Regions from separate parts of the Paenibacillus sp. FSL F4-0236 genome, predicted to be linked through region 2. Evidence: predicted binding sites of a transcription regulator. Region 2 holds the regulator's gene; the other holds the start of a gene.
What was found. Region 2 encodes LexA, which represses DNA repair genes until DNA is damaged. Its sites were predicted from a motif close to CGAACATATGTTCG; they were not measured.

Region 1: the regulator LexA is predicted to act here: its motif matches at 9,813-9,826, upstream of NSQ29_RS03850 (YolD-like family protein).

What each region holds. Positions count from the first base shown of each region.
Region 1 covers NZ_JBBOBK010000001.1:831,922-842,996, reverse strand. The annotation lists gene NSQ29_RS03915 (ATP-dependent helicase) at 1-1,289, opposite strand, end outside; gene NSQ29_RS03910 (ATP-dependent nuclease) at 1,286-3,307, opposite strand; gene radC (RadC family protein) at 3,495-4,103, shown strand; gene NSQ29_RS03900 (helix-turn-helix domain-containing protein) at 4,288-4,473, shown strand; gene NSQ29_RS03895 (hypothetical protein) at 4,687-5,121, shown strand; gene NSQ29_RS03890 (hypothetical protein) at 5,650-5,835, shown strand; gene NSQ29_RS03885 (GIY-YIG nuclease family protein) at 5,861-6,535, opposite strand; gene NSQ29_RS03880 (helix-turn-helix domain-containing protein) at 6,759-7,088, opposite strand; gene NSQ29_RS03875 (DUF6809 family protein) at 7,181-7,495, shown strand; tRNA gene NSQ29_RS03870 (tRNA-Leu) at 7,605-7,690, opposite strand; gene NSQ29_RS03865 (hypothetical protein) at 7,852-8,322, opposite strand; gene NSQ29_RS03860 (M15 family metallopeptidase) at 8,399-9,085, opposite strand; gene NSQ29_RS03855 (hypothetical protein) at 9,276-9,440, shown strand; gene NSQ29_RS03850 (YolD-like family protein) at 9,437-9,772, opposite strand; gene NSQ29_RS03845 (hypothetical protein) at 10,155-10,715, opposite strand; gene NSQ29_RS03840 (PH domain-containing protein) at 10,833-11,075, shown strand, end outside.
Region 2 covers NZ_JBBOBK010000001.1:2,214,187-2,225,261, reverse strand. The annotation lists gene rnz (ribonuclease Z) at 1-40, opposite strand, end outside; gene metH (methionine synthase) at 185-3,562, opposite strand; gene NSQ29_RS10160 (FixH family protein) at 3,737-4,168, opposite strand; gene NSQ29_RS10155 (HAD family hydrolase) at 4,432-5,217, opposite strand; gene NSQ29_RS10150 (hypothetical protein) at 5,251-5,778, opposite strand; gene NSQ29_RS10145 (DUF896 domain-containing protein) at 5,828-6,037, opposite strand; gene NSQ29_RS10140 (LysM peptidoglycan-binding domain-containing protein) at 6,147-6,560, opposite strand; gene lexA (transcriptional repressor LexA) at 6,856-7,482, shown strand; gene NSQ29_RS10130 (L,D-transpeptidase) at 7,756-8,094, shown strand; gene NSQ29_RS10125 (hypothetical protein) at 8,244-8,624, shown strand; gene NSQ29_RS10120 (hypothetical protein) at 8,860-9,438, shown strand; gene NSQ29_RS10115 (MBL fold metallo-hydrolase) at 9,564-10,370, opposite strand; gene NSQ29_RS10110 (cupin domain-containing protein) at 10,343-10,843, opposite strand; gene NSQ29_RS10105 (DUF4352 domain-containing protein) at 10,977-11,075, opposite strand, start outside.

The DNA of each region.
Region 1 (11,075 bases), 1.4 Mb from region 2:
TCCATCGTATTATTCCAAGACCTTGGGGATTTCTCAAAACAAGCCAGCTTTAATATATCAATAATAAGTTTTACACATTCATCGTCAATTATTTCTTGGTATTCTTTTTCTAGCCTTGAATGAATACCTTTCAAATTCAACTCGTTCATTATAGCTTTAGCATATATATGCTCATGTTGTTTAGTTAAAATGCAAATATCACGAGGGGTTGTTATTATTCCAGTCTTTATTTTTTCCTCTATATCTAATGAGAGATGCTTGGCCTCAACTTCATAATGAGTGAAACACCAAACTTCACATATCCCTTCAGAATCGCATTTCTTTTTAGCACTTTTTACTCTTACTGTATTTTCTTTCATCATGCTGGCTATAGTATTTTGTATTTCAACTAACTTTGGTGCAGAACGATGATTTTGCGTTAATTCAAATGTTAAAGCTTCAAAATCAGAAGAGAAATTTTCAAAGGAATTACTCATGGCACCAGCCCAACCCATTATACGTTGTTTATTATCTCCAACAGCAGTCAAGAAATTAATGGGAGAATTAAAAGCAGTAGATATTAACTCGTATTGTAGATAAGTTGTATCTTGAAATTCATCCAAGAATATATGACTGTAAGTTGATTGCAGTACTTTTTTTATGAAAGGATTTGTTCTTAAAATAAATTCTGCAAGTCGAGTTATCATCGGAAATGTTATTGAACTATTTAAAGTGTTTTTACCATGTATCAGTAAATTCCAAATATTTCTCAATATCCAATTAGATGAATCACTATCGATTTGAGAAAGAGGTAATGTTTGAGATGCAAGTGCTTTAAATAATTTATCGAAATGCACTTCATGAATCCAGTTAGGACGTATGGGATTTCGTTCTGTCAGAAAACCTATTATTATTTCCTTAAATTCTTTCGAATCGAGGATAATATTATAGTCTTTTTGGGGCCTATATTCCTCAGCTATTGAAAGTCTAAATCTATCTACAATTAATTTAGCGAAAGAATCAAAAGTTTTGGATTCAAATCTTTTAGACAATTCTTTACCACATCTTACTTCTACTCTTTTTTGTAGATTTTCCGCTGCATCAACTTTGAAGCTTATTGCTAATATTTTTTGAGGAGGATTACATATTTCTGTTTGTAGGAAGTAGCTTGCCTTTTGAGCAAGCAGTTCTGTTTTGCCTGCACCAGGGCCAGCTAAAACCACTGAATTCTTTTCTGATTTTATCGCAAGTTCCGCCGCTGGTTCTAAAACTATCCCCTCTGACGGAATCCAATCGTCCTTTTTTATCATTTTCCATTCTCTTTTCGCTCTGATAAATTGAGTAACTTAAAAATGCGTTTTATGAGTCTATTAAAATATGGAGGGCAGTTATTTTTTAAATCAGTATCTGCTATTTTCAATAATGCTTCGATATGTGTACTAGGCTTACCTCGTCCTAAAAATAATGTATTATACCAAACCATTAATTCATGTTGTTCTTCAGTATAGGAGAAGCCTGTAGAAGACTCGTTTTTTAATGTTGCTTGAATTCCACTAATTATTTTTTGTTTGTATTTATCTGGTTCTTCAAATTCATCAGGAAACCTGGGACCTAGAGGAACTGTTTTTTTATATGCTTCAGGAAAAGCTTCAAGCATTGAAAAATCCAAATCAAGTGGTGAAGAAAAGAATACATTATAACCTTCTTCTTCCAAACGAGGTAACCAAAATTTATTTATGGAATTTATTGTTTTCGAATTCAATGGTCGATTATGAAAATTTTCAAGTTCTTCAGTAGTTATTTTATAAGGTTTTCCATCTCTCGTTACCGATAAAACTTCACTTTCCTCTTTACCATTTGCTATCGATTGATTTAGTACATACTTGATCCTTCCCCATCCTCCCCCGTTACGTTCACGGTCTAAATCTAACAAGGTAATATGAGGGATTGATAAGTGATTTAAAAGTCTCCACATATGGTTGACGTGTCTCCCACCTAAGGGAACTATAGAAATTCCTTCATCATCTGTCATTATTCCATTTACTTTAAGAAGTTTAGGTATAACAATTTCTTCAGAATCTCCTTCTCCTAAAATTACAAGTCGTGCGAAATATAGCTCTGGATAAGCTATAACAGCCTCTTTAATGTAAGTATATGAATCGCTCAGACGATCAGGGAGTGCTATTTTATTGACAATTGTATCCCCTTGAACAAGATTAATCCTAAAGTGGCGTATATTTTCAGGACTAACTCTTTTAATGATTGAGGAGCTATGTGATGAAAGTAGAACTTGTGCGTTATCTCTTTTAGAAATTCTGTTGAGATTGTCCATAACACGACCAAGTAAATGTGGAGACATATGATTCTCTGGTTCTTCAACAGCCAAAATCGTTAGCGAAGTTGAAGAGTTAACGACTAATTTTTGTTCGACTTCTAACAGTGATGAAACAAGGGATATATAAAATAATGAACGCAAGCCATCACCTAGTTTATCAATTGAGTAATTTCCTAATTCTTGAGTAGGAGAGAACTCCACTTCGATTCTTTTTAGTATAGTAGCAAGCGTTGCACTGCTGAATTCAAGTGAAGCATTTTGATAACGAAAATCCCGATGGTATTTTTTCCATTCTTCACTAATTATCTCTCTAATTTCTTCAACTCCCGTTATACTACTAAACAAATCATTTACCGGAACCATCTGATCCTTTATCTGTTGGTCAATATTTTCAGGCCACTTAATGTTTCTCATAATTCTCCATAATATCGTCCCAGAGGCATTCTTTAATTGCGTAACAGGCTCGCGTATTGCAGGGACATATATAAATTGAATAGTTGACCGTTGGTGTGGTGACACTGCTACAATGTCATCTTCTGTTATTTCTTGTTCCTCTGGAACAGTAATAAAGTTCAGCTTTTGTTCAATCTCACCGTCTGGTGTATTCCCGGGTGTCCATTTACCCGTAAGTCTCATTCTTAAATAGGGAATATCTTGTGGAGCCTTAATAATTAATTGATGAAAGAATGGCGGGATTGCATTTGTTACCGTTATATCTCCCTCTTCTAGTTCTGGAAACATTATTTTCACTTCAATGAATAATTCCATTATGTCCGTTTGAGTAGTTAAAGAAAGAGGGGTATGGAAGTCACCCTTTGTAATGGATCGTTCAGTTTGAGATGATCCGAACATTTTTTGTAAGGACTGAATCAATGCGGTTTTACCAACGCTATTACTGCCAACGAATGTTGTTATTTCAGAAAGATCGATAGTACTTTCATTTGGTCCAAAGCTTCTAAAATTTTTGATTTTTATCTGAGCAATTTGCATCATTAACCTCCGAAAAACTCGAATGTGGACTATTGATCTAAGTCAAAATACATAATTCGCCATAATTCTACCACCTCCTTCCAAACTAGCGTTCTATTTAAGGAAATAATGTAAATTTTTCGTAAATTTGAATATTTTAAATCTATATTATACATACGATAATCAGAAATTACTGGGGAGGTTAAGCATTATGCAACAGGCTAAGGAACATGATTTAAGACAACTAGTATCAGAATCATTAAGAGAAAGCAACGACAGCTACACAATTCAAGAGCTTTTCCAGCGCTTTCCTACAGCTACAGAACTAATGGATGTATCAGAACAACAATTAGTTTCTATAAAAGGAATCGGCAAAGGAAAAGCCAGGCAAATTACCGCTATGTTAAAACTTGCAAAGTTATTGGCTTTACCTGATGAGAATCAACATGTCATTCGTAGTCCTAAAGATGTTTTCCATTTACTCGAATCAGAATTACGTTACGAACAGAAGGAACACTTCATCTGCCTTTTCCTCAATACCAAGAACCGCCTCATCTTCAATGAGGTCATCTCCATAGGCTCTCTGAATGCCGCGATTGTTCATCCTAAAGAAGCATTCCACGCAGCGATTAGACGCTGTAGCACCTCTCTCATTTGCGCTCACAACCACCCGAGCGGAGACCCGGAACCATCAATCGAAGACGTTAATCTGACTAAACGGCTCATAGCCGCAGGGGAAATCATAGGAATAGAAGTCCTTGATCACGTCATTATTGGCGGCAATCGCTTTTACAGTCTGAAAGAACAGGGTCATTTCTAAATTTCATTAACTCCGATTTGTATATCCCTCAGATAATGAGATGTAAAAAACCTCCTCTAAATGATTTTATCCACGATTTAACCACACTCTGTATCAATTCTCTACTATAGGCATTGAAATCCGCACTAAATCCTGTTGAGCCTCTTACCAAAAAATTCTATCGTTTTATTAGGGGTGAAGGGAAATGAACAGCATCGAATCAATCGGGGAAAATATCAGGATTTTACGTTTAAAAAATAGTTTCAGTCAGGAGCAGCTTGCACTAAGTGCAAGGGTAAACACATCTTACTTTGGGCAGATCGAACGTGGAGAAAAGAACCCTACGATCAAAATACTAGAACAAATATCGATTTTCTGGAGATCACTTTAGTTGATCTATTAACTTTGTATGATCCGAAGGGAGGTGTGAGAAGCGGTTGCCATCCATCAGCTTTAACTATAACCCCTGAAACCATTAAGCAGTGTCTACTGGAAGTATTGATGGACAACACAAATATGATTATTGAAAACAAGAAAGAAACTTAAAGGTCAGTTGGTCTTTAAGTTATTGAAATAGCTTATCAATCAAATTGGAGGAAATATAATGATGAATAGCGCTCCAGGAAAGCATACATTTGCCCAAGAACCTATAGTCTTAGAGAATCCTATGAAGGGCTATAGAAAATGGTATTACAGCTTAATTTCTGTATCATGTATTGCTTTTATGATAATCGGAGGTCTGGGCTTTGGTTTGTTTATTGGTTTTATTATTGGATGGGCTTTGGCCTATATGATTGTAAATGGAATAGCTGGAGTGAGATTATTGAAGTTAAACTTCACTAATCATCCTATGTCATCACTGATTACAAATGAACAGTTATACGAGCGGTTAAGTACTTTTGTCCTTCCTGATTTCATTATTGAAAAAGGGCGGGGACGTTTCGCTTTGTATTTAAAAATAAGACTGTGCATACAATCTGGATTGACGAGAAAAAACAGACGTATTCTATTATTTCAAAGTTCAGAAAAAAGAGTATGATCACCAATGGGAATAATTAAGGTATCATAGAATACATACATGCTTATAATGCCAACCCTATTTTTCAAAATGCTGTTAATTCAGCAATTCCATTCTTCAAAAAACAAGAAAATGCTACTTTTCAAGAAGCATCATTAATATTGTATTAGAGGATTTAAAGTCTTGATTGAAATATATGTTCTTCTTTCCATACCTTCTGGTTGAAATTCATAAGCAAGCTACAACGTAACATCACTTTATTCACAAAAATTTCTAATTATATCGTTTACAAAATCATCTTGTCTCTATTTATTGGTTGGGCGGCAACTCCGTCGAATATCTCTTTAAGTTAGTCGAGTGCTTAATTCACCAAGGACTAAGCAGTAAACAAAATAGAATCATCAGTACAACGGGGAGAGCTGCCGCTCTTCCCGTTTATTTTGAGTTAATCTCTGAGAGAAGGTGAGAAAGATCGATAGAGCACTTGAAAATCCGGGAAGTCAGCGCTGAGCGTAGCAGGTGCACTTATTGAAGGAGTAGGCGTAGCACTTGGTACAGCAATATTCCCCAGTGCAGGAACATCCGTTGGTTATTTTTTCGGTATTGGATATGGAACACTCAGCGGCCTTAAAGCTGGAAATATTAATCAAAATGAATTATTGGAGGAATAAAACGATGAGTGATTTTTGGGAACGTGTAGTGGAATCTGCTGTATGCAGTGAGCCAAACAATTGAAAATCAGTACAAAAGTATTATTCAATTATTTTCCAATATGTAAATTCCCTTCGTTTTTTGTTTTATAATCGATCTTATTTCTTTTTAGCTTTTCAAATTGTTCATATACTTCGTCACGCGATATTCGTAGATATTTCGTTTCATTCTTTGATAACCATAATTCTGTAATTTTTTCTACATCAAAGGCAAAAAGTTTATCATCATTTTTTGTCCTTGAGCCAAATGTACCACTTATAGAGGCGAATATTGTTGCCTTTGTTACTTCATCAAATTCTTTGAAAAGATCAAGTTTAATTCTATTTCGATTCATTCCTTTAGATATTTTCAATATATGTTTTGGATTATGTAAAGGTTGTTCTATATCAAAAGGCAATGAATTATTATCTACTAACCTTTCATAGATCAGAAGTTCATTAACACTAGAATAGATCCCCCCTCTAACATTTAGCCATCCGTATTCGTTCATCATTTCAATTGTTACTTCATTTTCTTTTTTCAGTACCTCATCCTCTGTACAAATACCGTTATCTATTATTTTAAGGAAATTAATAGGTTTATAAATATTAGTCCACTCAGCGCCTTTTTTTGTGCCATGTTTTTTCATTCTTTTTATTAGATTGTCGGTTTGTCCTACGTAAAGCTTTCCTTCTTCTAGTAGTAATACATATATCCATCTTTGACCTTTTTCAAAAGTGAACATATTTCACATTACACATCCAATCCATGAATTTTTTTACGACCATCTATTTTTTATATTTCAGTCTTCCCTGCAATACAGACTTAAGATATTCGATATACAAGAAATGCTATCCCATGAAACTGTTACAGTTATTACAAACATGAGCATTACTCGCTTGGTAGGCACGCGTAAATATAAAAAAAGAATGACCAGCATCAATCATTCTTTCTCATTAAAAATATATTCATTTGGTTTCAGCAATCTTTTGCTCCACAAGCTCCACTAACTCCGATGCCTTCATGTTCAAAGCTTCAGCAAGAGATAGCAAAGAATTTAGGGTAGGCTGGTGAACGCCACGTTCCAGCATAGATATGTAGGTTCGGTCAAGGTTACTTTGGAACGCTAATTTTTCTTGACTCATCTTTTGCTTCTTCCGAGTGCTCCTTAATACTTGTCCAAATATTTCTTCTGATTTCAAGGTAATACCTCTTTTAGATTCATTATCTAGTTGTCTTAACCATAAAATCCACGTAGTATACTCTACAAAATGATGATAATCTATGATATGATTCATTCAAGAAAAACTCTGATATGTCAAAAACAATACTCCATTTATAAAAATCACTGTTGAATACAAAGTACATTATAAAAGAAGGGGATGAGGAAATGAGAAGTCTTTTAGAGAAGCTATATCATGGTAGCTTGCATCCAGATGAAAATATCATATCTAATGACCCGCAATACTTTAAGTTAAGCCAAAAAACATCTGAAATCATAGAGATTTGGAAGGAGCGACTTTCAGAGGAGGAATTCGACGAGTTAGAAACGTTATTAGACTTATATGCTCAAACTCATGGCATGGAGTTAACATCTATTTTCAAGTATGGATTTCGCTTGGGGGCGGGCATCATGGTCGAGGTCTTAACCGGGGAAGAGGAACTTGCTAGTAAATTGGGTACCTTTCATGACAAAACTCCATAATTAAAGGAGTAAATCCTGTGCGCTTAATAATTGTTCTAAATACAATTCCCTTTTGCAAATAATCAAGAAAAACAAAAAAAACCTTGATTTCTCAAGGTTTTCACTGTGATGCCGAGGACGGGGGTCGAACCCGTACGGTACTCACGTACCGCAGGATTTTAAGTCCTGTGCGTCTGCCTGTTCCGCCACCCCGGCATATTATGTGTTGTTGCTTCATACGATGTTTACGTATAACGCGACAAGAAATATAATATCATGAATATCGATAACGCGCAATCCCTTTTTCAAAAAAAGTTTTATCACATTAAAAATAACCCGTTCCAGCGTGTGCCGACACGGGTTATTTGGCATGTCGATTATCTGCGTTCGTCACTTCTGCTTCTCATTCCGACAAGGCCCAAGAGTCCAAACAATCCGAGCCAGCCCCAGTTAGATCCTCTGCTGGTAGTCCCAGTATTTGTAGTTGTACTGGTTGCCCGATATCTACCATCCGTTGTAGTGTTGGATAGTGGAGTTACCGTATTTCTGTTGTAGTTATCCCGGGTGTAATTTTCATTGTAGTTATTGGTGTTAGGTCTATAATTTTCCCCTGTGCGAATCTTATCTTTCATAATGCTCTCATGCTGATTCATCGTTCCCGTGGTACCGTTCATTAGATTGCCTTCCGTATTCATCATCCGAGTGTTATTCACGGTACCATCCATGCCCGTATTCGCGTTCGGGATACCGCCTAAAGCGGCTGACCCGATTGGATTAGCGTAACTAGCTCCCATTATACTCATTGACAGTACAGTACCGCATGCAAGGCTTGTTATCAGCTTGTTCACAGTGTTATGCCTCCCTTTATGGTTAGTTATCACTGATAATTTCCCCTTGGGTGGCACTGTCTATACATGAATAGCTTTACTCTTTTACAACATTCACTGTCTTGCTCGCTGCGTCATACGTAACCTTTGCTCCAAGCGCCTCAGCCAGAGCACGCACGGGTACATATGTTACGCCGGTATCAAGAACACCCTCCGTAAGTTTAGTACCGTTTAAGGTTATCGTTACTTTAACGTCTTTGTTCACCTGGTCATCCTCCCCAGTAATTCTTTTTAAAGCTTCATTGACCTGATCCGTCGTAGGACGTTTACCTGCCCGAAGTTGAGTCGTAGTTAAGCCGAAGGCCATTTGCAGATGTGAATAATCTTTAAAAGACGTCCAGTCTCCTCCCCACTCAAGCCCTAGCTGTTTTCCCACCTGTACAACCTCTTGCCAGTCCGCTATTTTATCTTTATCACCATCACGATTCATATCCCAGGAAATACTATTTCCATCCGGCAGCAAAAGCGCAAAATCAAACGCAAGGCCATAATTGTGATAGCTGGTTCCACCCTTGGCGTTGGTAACTATAGGTCCAGGCTTACTTCTCCCCTGCGCATACAAGGCATTTTGTTCAGCAATCGACCGCAATCCCTGAGTAATAACGATGGGCACTCCTCTGGCATAGCTTTGCTGAATCAAAGCCTTCGCCCCTGCTGCCAAAACAGGATGAAGCCCAACAAGCCTCGCTGCCGATTTGTCCCTCACTTGATCTAAAGTCAGCATAGAATCACCCCTTGGTATAATCAATGATCCCGCTTCCCCATTCGCTTGTACTAATACCCCTGCTTGCATCTGCAAAAAAAAGACCCCGGTATCCCCGAGATCTCCCCTGAAAAGCACCTATTCATAGCTTCTTCACCTTGGATCATTTCTACAAAAAAGGGCAAAATATTAGCGAAAGGTGGGAACACATATGGACATTCATAGTGATAGCTATAAAGTTGCTGCCCTGAGCGAGCAGGAAGAAGCACTCGAAATTATTCGAAATGCCGAAGCTTCCATTGCAAATCTGACCGGCAACCCAACGGTGACCCTAATTGCTTATGAAAAAAGTGAAGTCAGCGGTTCTCAGCATTAGACGATGTAAACCTCCACTAGATCATCTACATTGATCCACTTCCATTCCTCCGCCCACTGTAGCTTAAACTCACGCGAGTGGGTGTGAATGGAAGTCACAAAACCACTAATTGTCGTATTCTCAAAAGGATCAAACAGCACAACAGTGACGCGCACATGACTCCGTAACGATAAGGCAAGTGTACATTCGATCTCCTCCAGCTTCTGCTCATCCAGAATAGGCTTAATGCGGCGCAGGGTCTCCCGTTCATCCCTAATAATTCTTACCTTATGCTCCGGCAGCATCATGCGACTACTTTCCCACAGTCCGTTTTTCTCCAGCTTTTTGCCCATGGTAACCCCTCCCTAATTTCTATACTTATTCCGCTACACACGAACGTATGTTTGTATTATATCCACACCTTCGCTGAATAATCAATAATCAGGAAAAAGATCCCACTTTAAAATCCTCCTCTTTTATCTAAAAGTTGTATAATATTGAATATCTAATTGAGAGGAGCTTTCCACTTGAAAAAAAACAATGCCCTGCTCATCCTAATTCCCGTATTATTCCTGTGTCTATACCCCCTCGTATATCGAAGCAGTACCCTCTCAGACCTCACAAAAGGAATCGTAGCTGGCTTATTTATAGGATTGGCAGTGTTACCTCTACTCAAGCTCAAAATCGCATCAAAAAGACGCTGACAGTTGAACTGTTCAGCGTCTAAATTTCGATCTATTCTTGAACTTTCTCTGATTCAGCGGTGGACTGACCATCAGCATCGATGAGTCCTGTTGCTTCTCTTGCTTCATTAAGCTTGGAAATGCCGTATAGCATCGCGACGTCAGCGTTCTGATTCAATTCCTCGAACTTCTCAGCAGTGACCTCTGCGGAATCAGCACCTTGAGAGGCCTGTTCTTTTAGAGAATAAGCACTTTGAAAAGCAATTTTGGACTCATCAAGCAGTTTACGAATGTCTTCGGGCAAGCTAGAGGAAATTTTCACTTTCTCAGCCTGATTGGATAGGTCTGTTGCGGTCTTTTGGAATTCGTTAATCTTCTTCTCCAACTGCCTATCCGAAAGTTCTCCTGCTGAATAAGCAGCAATAGCTTCGTTGAACTCCGCTAAAGATGATTTTCCTAATTCATCAAGTTTAGACATTTCATTGTAGAAGTTTTGCACGGTTTCCTGCACTTCTTCTTCCGAGGCAGGAGCCGATGAAGTTGAATTATTATTGCTGCAGGCGCTAAGGATGACAGTCAGCATTAGCGTTCCTATTAGTAACACTTTTTTCATTATTTATCCCTCCACTTAACAGAATAATGTCGGTTTGTGTAAAGCGCAAATGAAATTTATGTAAAATGACTATTATGTTATAATTATTTCAATTGTAATCAGGGAAGGAGAGTATTTATGCCTTATTGCACAACCTGCGGATCAGAATATAAGCAGGGCGCTAAATTTTGTGGAGAATGCGGATCTAGCATTGACGGAACTGCTCCAGTGACCACCCGTCGTCCATCAGCAAATCCAAACGCTACTCAAGAAGTCGTGCTCTGGAAAGGCAAACCAGCCAGTATCTCTGATCGCCTCAAAGGAATCGTACGCCTAAACACGACTACGTACACCATTACAAGCCAGCGCATTATGGTAAAG
Region 2 (11,075 bases):
TTGGTACCCCTGCATTCGTACCTAAAAAATATATTTCCATCCCTCTTCCTCCCTTCTTCTTATTGACTGAACTATCTCTTATCTATTCTAAACGTCCTTCTTCCAGCAAAAAACCCCCCAGTTACGGGAGGTTCCGCTGAAAGGTATACAATCCCCCTACAGACCGGGTGTATAAATGAAAGAATTACAGCTTCTCTACATTAAAATACTGCGCTTCTGGATGAGCGAATACCATCGCCGAAACGGAAGCCTCAGGCTCCATCATAAAGCCTTCTGTAAGGTGAACACCGATATCCTCTGGGGATAACAGTTTAAATAGTGGTCCCTGATCTTCCAGATCTGGGCATGCAGGATAACCAAAGGATACACGAATCCCTTGATATCTTGCCCCATGTCTTTGTTTCATGGTCATATCTGCAGGATCTGGGAAGCCCCATGTATCACGCATCATGTGATGAACACGCTCCGCTAATCCTTCTGCTACTTCCAGCGCTACAGATTGTAACGCATGTGAGCGTAAATAATCTCCATTATCCTTAAGGGCTGTAGAGAGCTCACGAACACCGTGTCCCGCAGTTACCACGAGGAATCCAACATAGTCCATCATTCCACTGTCGACCGACTTCAAAAAGTCCGCTAGACAGAGATAAGGCTCAACACCTTGTCTTGGAAAAGTAAAGGTATGCAGAATCTCGGCTGTATTCTGTGGATTATACACGATAATATCGTTACCACTTGATTGTGCCGGAAAGAATTGATACATCGCATGAGGAGTAATCGTACCTTCCAGCATCGCTTGATGTAGAATGTCATCGACAGTACCTTTCAACTCCACAGTCCGCTCATCACCAGCAGCTAATTGCGCCTCTACAGAACCTCGTAGCCCCAGATGGTGACCGAGCAGCATTTGCATGTTCACATAAGGGATAATATGCCCCAATGGATAATTACGAATGACATGGCGCTCTAAATCGGGTGGAACAAATACAGGTGCATCTGGAGAAATTTTGGAGCGTACAGCTCTAGTCAGCGTAGGAAGCTCTTGCTTAGGAGCAACTGCCACTGCGGATTCTGCTTCCACTCGAATTTCCTCGGCAATTTTCTCCCGTTCAACAGGATTCATAAGCCGATTAGCAATATCGAGTCCATCCATAGCATCCTTAGCATATAATACCAGCCCATCATATTCCGGCCGGATACGTGTTTTGGTGAACTTGCGAGTCAAGGCAGCACCACCTACCATAATAGGCACATCAATCCCAGCCGTGCGTAGGTCTTGCGCAGTCAGCACCATCTGCTGTGCCGATTTTACGAGTAGTCCAGACAATCCGATCGCATCGGCTTTTTCACGACGAAACGCTTCGATAATGGTCTCAGGTGGTACTTTTATACCCAAATTAATGATCTGATAACCATTATTGGATAAGATGATCTCCACCAGATTCTTACCTATATCATGCACGTCGCCTTTTACAGTTGCCAGCATGATCTTACCTTTTACCGATGTCTCATCCTTCTTCATAAACTGCTCTAAATGACCAACAGAAGCCTTCATTACTTCAGCGCTTTGCAGCACCTCAGCAACAATCAACTCATTGTTATTAAACAGCCGTCCAACCTCCGACATCCCGGCCATTAGCGGGCCATTGATAATCTCCAAAGGTCCTGATTTGGTAAGCGCCTCATTAAGGTCTGGAATAAGTCCTTCTTTGGTGCCTTCAACAACATATGAAGCCAGACGCTCTTCTAGTGACAGGTTAGAAATTTTCTCTTTTTTCTCAACCTTTTTCCCTCGGAAGGCGGCTACAAAAGCAGCAAGCGTGTCGTCATTTGTATTATAAATTAATTCCTCCGCAAGACGACGGTCTTCAGCAGGAATAGACGCATAACGTTCTACCTTCTCGGTATTTACGATCGCATAATCCAATCCAGCCTTAGTGCACTCATAGAGAAATACTGAATTCAGCACTTCACGTCCTGCTTCCGGTAATCCAAAGGAAACGTTGCTGATCCCCAAGATCGTATGAACACCTGGAAGTGCTTCTTTGATTAAACGAATCCCATCAATAGTTTCTTTAGCAGAGCCAATATATTGTTCATCCCCGGTTCCTACAGGGAACACAAGCGTGTCGAAAATAAGGTCTTCTCCAGCTAATCCGTATTTGTTCACTAGTAAGTCGTAGGAGCGTTTGGCAACTTCCAGTTTGTCCGTAGCCTTAATTGCTTGTCCTGTCTCATCAATCGTACCCACTACGATAGCTGCGCCATACTTATGAATCAATGGTGTGACCAGCTCAAATTTTTCTTCACCATCTTCAAGGTTAATGGAGTTAATTATCGCCTTACCTTGACAGTACTGTAACGCCAGGTCAATAACCTTCGGATCGGTAGTATCGATCATCAAAGGAACTTTAACCTTTTTTACAACTAATTCTAGAAACAGCTTAATATCTTCAATCTCATCACGGTCCGGATCTTGCACGCAGACGTCGATAACTTGAGCACCACTCTTCACCTGTGCACGGGCAATTTCTGAGGCTTCCTCATATTTACCTTCGACGATAAGACGTTTAAACTTACGCGACCCTAATACATTCGTACGTTCACCGACCATGTATGGACGGTTGTCGTTCTCAATATAAATAGGTTCAATCCCTGAAAGTGCCGGTGGATGATTTCCTGCAAGCGGACGTGGAGGGAATTGTGAAAGTGCCTCCGACATAGCACGGATATGTTCCGGTGTCGTTCCGCAACAACCTCCCGCAATGTTAAGCCATCCCTTTTCTGCAAACGCAGCAATTTTACGCGCAAGAGAATCAGGAGATTCATGATAATGCCCATTCTCATCTGGCAGTCCAGCGTTCGGATAACAACTCACAGCCGCTGAAGAGATTGCAGAAAGTGAACGAATATGATCACGCATGAACTCTGGACCCGTCGCACAGTTCAGACCTATAGAGATAGGCTTCAGATGTTCTAAAGAAATATAGAATGCTTCAATGTTCTGACCGGCAAGTGTGGTACCCATCGGCTCAATTGTTCCCGAAATCATCACTGGCAATTTGATACCCGTCTTCTCAAATGCATTTCGAATACCTATACTTCCAGCCTTCACGTTCAAAGTATCCTGAGAGGTCTCTAGCAATAACGCATCTACTTGACCATCAATCAATGCCACTGCCTGTTCCTCGTAGCTATCAACGAGCTCTTGGAAAGTCACGCCTCCCGTAACAGAGAGTGTCTTTGTTGTAGGACCCATCGCACCTACAACATAGCGGGGACGATCTGGTGTATCATATTTATCAACGGCATTACGGGCTAGCTTTGCTGCAACCAGATTAATTTCACGAGCCCGTTGCGGAATATCATATTCAGCAAGTACAACAGACGTTGCACCAAATGTATTTGTTTCAATGAGATCAGCACCTGCTTCAAGATACTGCTCATGAATCGTCTGAATTACTTCTGGACGAGTTAATACTAGCATTTCATTACAGCCGTCCAATTCTTCCCCACCAAAATCCTCACCTGTCAGAGGCACCTGTTGGATCATTGTGCCCATTGCACCATCTAGAATTAATATTCTTTGTTGTAAGCTTTCCTCAAGTGTATATTTAGCCAACGTATAGTCCCCCCAGTAAAACATTAGAGTAAGTTTAGCAGAATAAAGGAATTTCGAAAAGCCTTCCTTTCCACTCTGCATTATCTGTAATCATAGGAATTGCTATTCTTTTAATTATGGTTTTACAGAGAGTTCTTTATTAGGCATAGAATGCTGAGTTCTAGCAGTTACGTGTGATGTAACAATATATTGTCCTTCTTTCGTTAGTGTTCCCTCTGCTTGATAGATTCCATCACTGACTAGCTTTCCTTTAAATTCAATTTTCTGTTCACTATCATCTTTACTCACAATTTCGAACAGAACCTCTTTCGCATCATCTACTGCCAAGTTGTCTTGCGTCACCACTGCTTCAAAGGTCACCTTCTGATTTACAACAACCTCTTCAGGATTCCAATGTAACTCGACCTTGATAGGTTCCATAGACATGTCCATGTTCATGTTCATATTATGTACGCCAGAATGTTTAGTTTGGTCTGATGAACATCCTCCCAATACTAAAAGTGTTGCACCTAATAATAAAGGAACTATTGTTCTTGAAATCTTCATTTAGATTCCTCCCAGTCGAATTGATTACTAAGAATCTACCAATTCATGTTATACATTCTCCATCTATTATACACATTATTATTGGTTTTTCAGTATTTCGCATCAATTCAGCTAAACTCTTGTGACTTAAATCATATACTAGTAAATCTCATCTAACATACTAAATATGATGTAGATATAAAAAAGACAGCAAGTCTCCTAGATACCTAGGAACTCACTGCCATCTTAAAGCTTAAATGAATGAAAGCCTCTTCTACTCAATTTTATAAAGATTGGACTAATGAAAGAAGCTCTCCAAGATGTTTGATTTCATAATCCGGCTGAATTTCCGGATCTGGCTGTTTGCCTTTTCTATTAATCCAAACTGTAGTCAAACCTGTTGCCAGCCCACCACGAATATCCGTTGTAAGCTTATCTCCGACCATAACTCCTTGCTCAGGTGCAATATCTAAAAGTTCTAGGGCATGCAGAAAAATTTCCTTATCCGGCTTTCCTTTTCCGAAGCTTCCAGAAATCACGATGTGATCAAAGAAAGGAACGATTTCAGGTACGCCATCTAGTTTCTCTTGTTGCAATGCAGGGCATCCATTAGTCAGAAGCAATAGCTTCACTTTCCCCTTCAGTTCTTCAAGCACCTGAATCGTTTCTTCATAGATGTAAGGTCGATTTCTACGCTCTGCTGCGAATCTGGCTGCTAATGTCTCAGCAAGAGCTTCGTCCTCTACACCAAGTGCTGCAAGACCACGACGCCATGCCTCTTTACGATATCCCGGTGCAAGCTGCTCCAATTGACGGAATTCCGGCTGTTCACCTGCAGTAAAGTTCCCCCAAAGTGCTTCAAACGGATTAATCCCAATCATCTTTGTAAACGGGTTCGTTTCGTAGGATTCATATAGTCCAATGGCTTCTTTACGCACCGCAAGTTCCAGTTCTTGTGGATCAATCGTATCCCCAGCGGCTTCACATGCAGAACGAAATGCTTCATTAACGCTCCGATCATCCCAGAGCAGTGTATCATCAAGGTCAAATAGTACGGCGGAAATTGGCATTACAGGTCTCCCTCTCCCATGGCTGGTTAATTTCTATTCGTGAACTACTTCAATTTGGTGAGCTTTTGCGAATGCTTCCAGTCGAGTCCCCATTGCATTGGTATCATAACGATTCATAAGTCTGGTAAAAATCCATTTCGTGCGTTTGCCTTTATGCTTAATTACAACAGCTCCACGCGAAAGGATGATTTTCTCAATATCAGAAGCTGGCAGATAACGTTCGCGGTTGAATTTTATAGTAGATAGTCTAGCATTCTCTACCTTCAAGTACGGACGTCGGAAGAACAGAAGTGCCGCTAGTAAGTAGTACAAAACGACTCCTAGCCAGTTCATAAGCATACCATTACCTTTGGCTTGGTCCACTGAACCAATCATCCAAAACATAGTACCAAGCACTAATAACACTACTGGAAATGCAATGTTACGGCCTTTAAAGGTTTCGCTGTTCTTACCAGGAGATTTAGATTTAGATGCGTAAATCGTTTCCTTCCCCTGTTTCTTTCTTTGCTTATTAATTTGCTGCGTGTTGCGTTGAACCATTCTTTCCCAAGAACGGGCCATATGCGTTCCCCCTAGTCATCCAGTAATATCTATGAAAAGGAACAGGGTGTTAATGCTTACGCCCCTTGTTACCTTGTTCATGCTCATCATTATCGACCAATTCAATCGTATTCAATTGTGCTCGGAAGTTATTGCGAATATTCCCCAAATAAATTTCACGAAGCTTGGCGCGTTCCGCCGTTTCCTCTTGATTAAGGCCTACGCTCTTCTGTTTGCGTGCCAATTCGTTAATACGCGCGACCAACTCATCAATATTCAAAACTTTCCCTCCCCTTATAAATTAATTCTAACTCTGCCATGAGAAAAAGAGCTTGTCAAGGTTTACTCCCTGCAAGCTCTTCATGTCCTCTTATTATGTTCTTAGAATATTAATAAATAGGTAAAGTGAGAATATCTCCAGCATTAATCTGACTACCTTTAATGCCATTGGATTTTTTAATTCCTTCTATATATACAGCCGTTTTCATATCAGAAGGTTTATTCTCAAGAGCAATACTCCAAAGTGTATCTCCACGTTCAACCACTACGCGCTTCTCATCCTTCATTAAAGTAGTAGATCCTGCAAATACATTACCTACTACTGTAAGTCCTGATAGTACGAGCACGATGATCAATGTCAGTTTAATAACAAAATCTCTTCGGAACAAACGCATCAAGCCTTCAAGCAAAAGCTCTGTAATTTCTTTAATCTGAGCTGAATAACGGGTAATAGGATTATGTCCTAAAGATTCAACCACTGGGGCTTTATCGTAGATGCTGCGGTATGTACTGTATTTTAACATGAATATCATCCTCCAAACACTTGTTCTTACTTTTGAAATTATAATAACACGAACATGTGTTTTGTTCAATACTATTTTAGAACAATTGTTCTCTTTTTTTCAGAGGTTACTATTTACCATATTCTTCATATAAAGAATCACTCTTATCGTTTAGATGAAGGAAACGCAATCAATACAAGACTACCATTTATTAACTCTTTCGAATTAATATTTATAATAGTTAGAACTTATGTTTGTGCGAACGGTAGTTCTATGTTATAATTTTCCCAAACATTACTATATGGGGTTGATTCCAATGTCAAAGATTTCAAGTCGCCAGCTGGCGATCCTGGAATTTATACGTAGCGAAGTCCGCAGCAAGGGTTATCCTCCTTCCGTCCGGGAGATTGGAGAAGCTGTTGGTCTTGCTTCCAGCTCCACAGTTCACGGTCATTTAGATCGGCTAGAGAAGAAGGGACTTATCCGTCGAGATCCAACGAAGCCTCGTGCGATAGAATTGCTTGGCCAAGAGGATTCCGAGAATGTCCATCATTTCGCGCAAACCGTCGCTCGCATTCCTGTCGTAGGTAAGGTTACCGCCGGGGTTCCTATCACTGCTACTGAGAATATTGAAGACTACTTCCCGCTTCCAACTCACTATGTTGGAGATAACAAAGTATTTATGTTATCGGTTCAAGGTGACAGTATGGTCGAAGCTGGGATTATGAATGGCGACTATGTTATTGTTCGTCAACAACAAACGGCTGATAACGGAGATATCGTTGTAGCTATGACCGAAGAAGATGAAGCAACCGTTAAGACTTTTTATAAAGAACGTGATCATATACGTCTTCAGCCGGAGAATCCGGCGTACGAGCCTCTTCGCCTTAATCGCGTGACCATTCTCGGCAGAGTTATCGGATTATTTCGAGATATCCACTAAGTATGCACTCCTACCAAGCGAAAACGGATACCGTCCTTTAAAGGACGGTATCCGTTTCTACGAGAAGTATAAGGATAGGATATATCGTAAAAATATATACTTTCTTTTATTTTTTAAAAAGCTGTTCTGCAAATGCAGAACAGCTTTTTCACTGTTATCAAACCCCATTTATCAATCACAGAACATTTGTTCCCATAAGCTAAAATGACCATTTTTAATGAATAACCGTTTAGGCATCCTCCTCATATCTTAATTAGAAAGGAGTGTTGCACAATGCCAAATTACCGGATTATAGTTGATCTGACGCAGCGTATGCTTTATCTTCTTGATAACGACATTGTGATCAGGGGCTTCCCAGTCGGAATCGGTAAAATGTTAACTCAATCACCACTCGGTGAATTCACAATCATTAACAAACAACCCGATCCAGGTGGTCCATTTGGGGTCTTTTGGATGGGTCTATCTAAGCCTCACTATGGGATACATGGAAATAATGATCCCTCATCCATAGGGCACGAAGTATCCCACGGTTGTATTCGTATGTACAATAAAGATGTGTTAGCACTAGCTGCGATTGTTCCTATTGGAACACGAGTAACGATCAGGAATTAAATCTATCTCTATAGATAAACACGCCTCACTCATGGTTCAATGGAGGGGGCGTGTTTGTATTTATGTATTTTTGATGACCTAATAGGAATTATGTGGTTATATGTCGAATAATGTTAACAGGATTTCAAATTGAAAGGAAGTGTCTCGTTTTGAACAACTCAAAAATTAGAACCCTCGTCGATTTTAAAGTCGATGCACTTGTTAAACTCTCTGGCTTATTGTTAAATAACGATCAAGCGAGTGGAAAAAAAGTAAATTTACTCACCTCATTCGGCAGTATTCAAGGGACCATCTCCCCTTCCACCTCCAATAAAGAGGATGTTTTTGACTTAAAATCTCTAATGGATGATGTCATTGTAGATGAATACATATCTTATTTAGGTGCGGAACATCCCGATAAAAATTTCAGCTATAACTTTGTAGTCCTTAATGATGTTTCTGTAAGACCCTATACTCACTATGAATCTCCGATCGAATACAAACAGCTAATTGTTTATACCGATCAAATCACAGCCTTCAATTTCTTATGATTTTGACATATTTATTTTAAAAAGCTCTCAACAAAGCACTCCAGCAGTTGCCCCAATTTTGCACTCAGCTCGCAAAATCGGCAGATCTCTGGGTGCTTTCTCTTTTTCTAATCAGTAGTCGTTTCCTAAATTCCCACGATTTTCGCTCTTAACAGATACTAGTAGAGAGAATTCAGGCATATCTTTCAATAAGCAATAAATCTTGCTCTACTGAGATCTTTGGAGGTGTGATTACATGCTGATTTTCTTGATGTATATGTTTGCCATTGTAGGAGGAATCTTAATTCTAAGTGCCGTTATTATAGAATTAAAAAAACTATCTACTTCTTCTGAACTTTCTAAGCTGTTAAACGCAACCTCATCTTTTAATATTATATTCACCAAAACATTCATTCCGCCCAATCAATCGCACTTGATCGCCCTTAATGAACCTTATAAAAAAATAGCAATAGGTACCAGCAATCCGAAAACAAGCAAAAAGGCAATAGCAAAGCTATACTCGTTCGACAATATAATGGGATCAGAGATTGTTGTTAACGCACTAACCCTTTCAAAAGTATCTAAACGACAACAAAACAGCAAATCAACTGCTTCAAGTGCGGATATTAATGTGGTTAATAGCGGTGACGAAGAGGCTGATGTTATCGAGGAACTTACGCTTAAAATATACATGAACAGCAATGAAATACCTGTGTATAGTATTTCCTTCTTGCCAGGCTTACTACCCATTCAACAATCCGATAATCAGTACAAAGAAGCTTACTCCCAAGTCCAACAATTACATACGTTCTTCAGGTCGATCGTATCCGAATGAATGCCCCCCTTCCGCCTATTATTACTTCACTTTACCTTTCCCAATTAGAAATTTTGAAAACCTTAAGGAAAGACAAAAAAACGGTCCTTTTGGGAGGGCCGTTTTCGCTGCATCCAACATTCATTTTAAAATTGCACACTAAATCCGTTAAATTGGTGAATGCCCGTACCATGAGCGACAAGATCCCGTTCACGTAATTCACGAACTGCCTTCATAACCTCTTGCAAAATAACTGGATCTAGACCCAACGTATTATGAGAGCCGAATACTTGAGATACATTTGGAATTTGCGCAATCTTTTCTAAAGAAGCCACTAAATCTGCCGGACTAGTAGAGGGATAAAAAGCATAAATTGGCGTAACATCATACAACAAATCCCCTGTAAACAGATACCCGTTGGCATGATCAAAGATGCTAATATGACCTGGTGAATGACCCGGTGTGTGGTAAATTTCTAATCTACGCCCGCCTAAATCAAGCACATCTCCCTCTCGCAATAGAGCTGTTGGTTTTCCTTGATAAGGCGTATACGTATTAGGATCAAACGTCTCAGGAACAGGAAGAGTAATATCTCGGCTCATATCTTTTCTGATCTGGGCAAGGGACAAACCTCGTATTCCATTAATCAGCCAATCCTCATCCTCTTTATGAACATAGATCATCTCAAATTGTCCATGACTGCCTATATGGTCTGCATGCACATGCGTAGTGATGACAGCGATAGGTAAATCCGTTAACTGATCCGTTATTCTTTTTATATTGTCGATGCCTAATCCCGTATCAATCAACACCGCTTGTTCTTTTCCTAACAACAAAAAAGAGTGCACCTTTTCCCAATGCCCATATTCACTGATTGCATAAGTAATTGGATCAATTTTCGTGACTGTGAACCATCGATCTTGAATCAAGTGTGATCCTCCATTCCGTTCCATTTCTCCCTTACCTGCTCTTCTCCTTTATAATAGTCCGCTTGTTGATCCGCCTGATAAATTTCTTGATAGGGGAGAATGTTGATTTTACCTGAGTCCGGATATTCGCAAACATCTATGCCCTGGTTCGTTCGGAGATCAAGATACTTGCAAGGGGCATCCGTATGATTATAAAGTTGATGCGCTCCTTCAGGTCCTATTTCAAAAAATAGTACATCACCTTCAGAAACCTCACTAAAACCCTCGGGAGTTCTTAACATCGCTTTTCCCGTCAAAATCACAAATATTTCTTCAGCGTTTCTATGAAAATGATAAGGAAAGGAATACTTATCTGGATCAAGCGATCTTATGTCGAAGACAAGATGTTTAGAATTAGCGATCTCAGCTAACCTCTCACTCGTATGCCAAGCAAACTCAGGGATCGGAGATAACTTTTGTTTAAATGAAACTGTATTTTCATTAAAAATCTTCGCCAAATATAACACCCCTCATCCATTACGCTTTTCTTTCAATATAATCGGTTTGGTACTTTATGTAAATGCAGATTATCAGGTTTAACAATAAAAAAAGCCCCGCCAGCATTGGCGAGACTCTTATATGTGAGATATCCTATTTATTTTGAAGAACGATTTTGATTTCTCCATCTGAACTAAAACTTAAAACCGTAAAATCAGTATTGATTTCAAGTTCTTTCCAATCCTTAGGAAG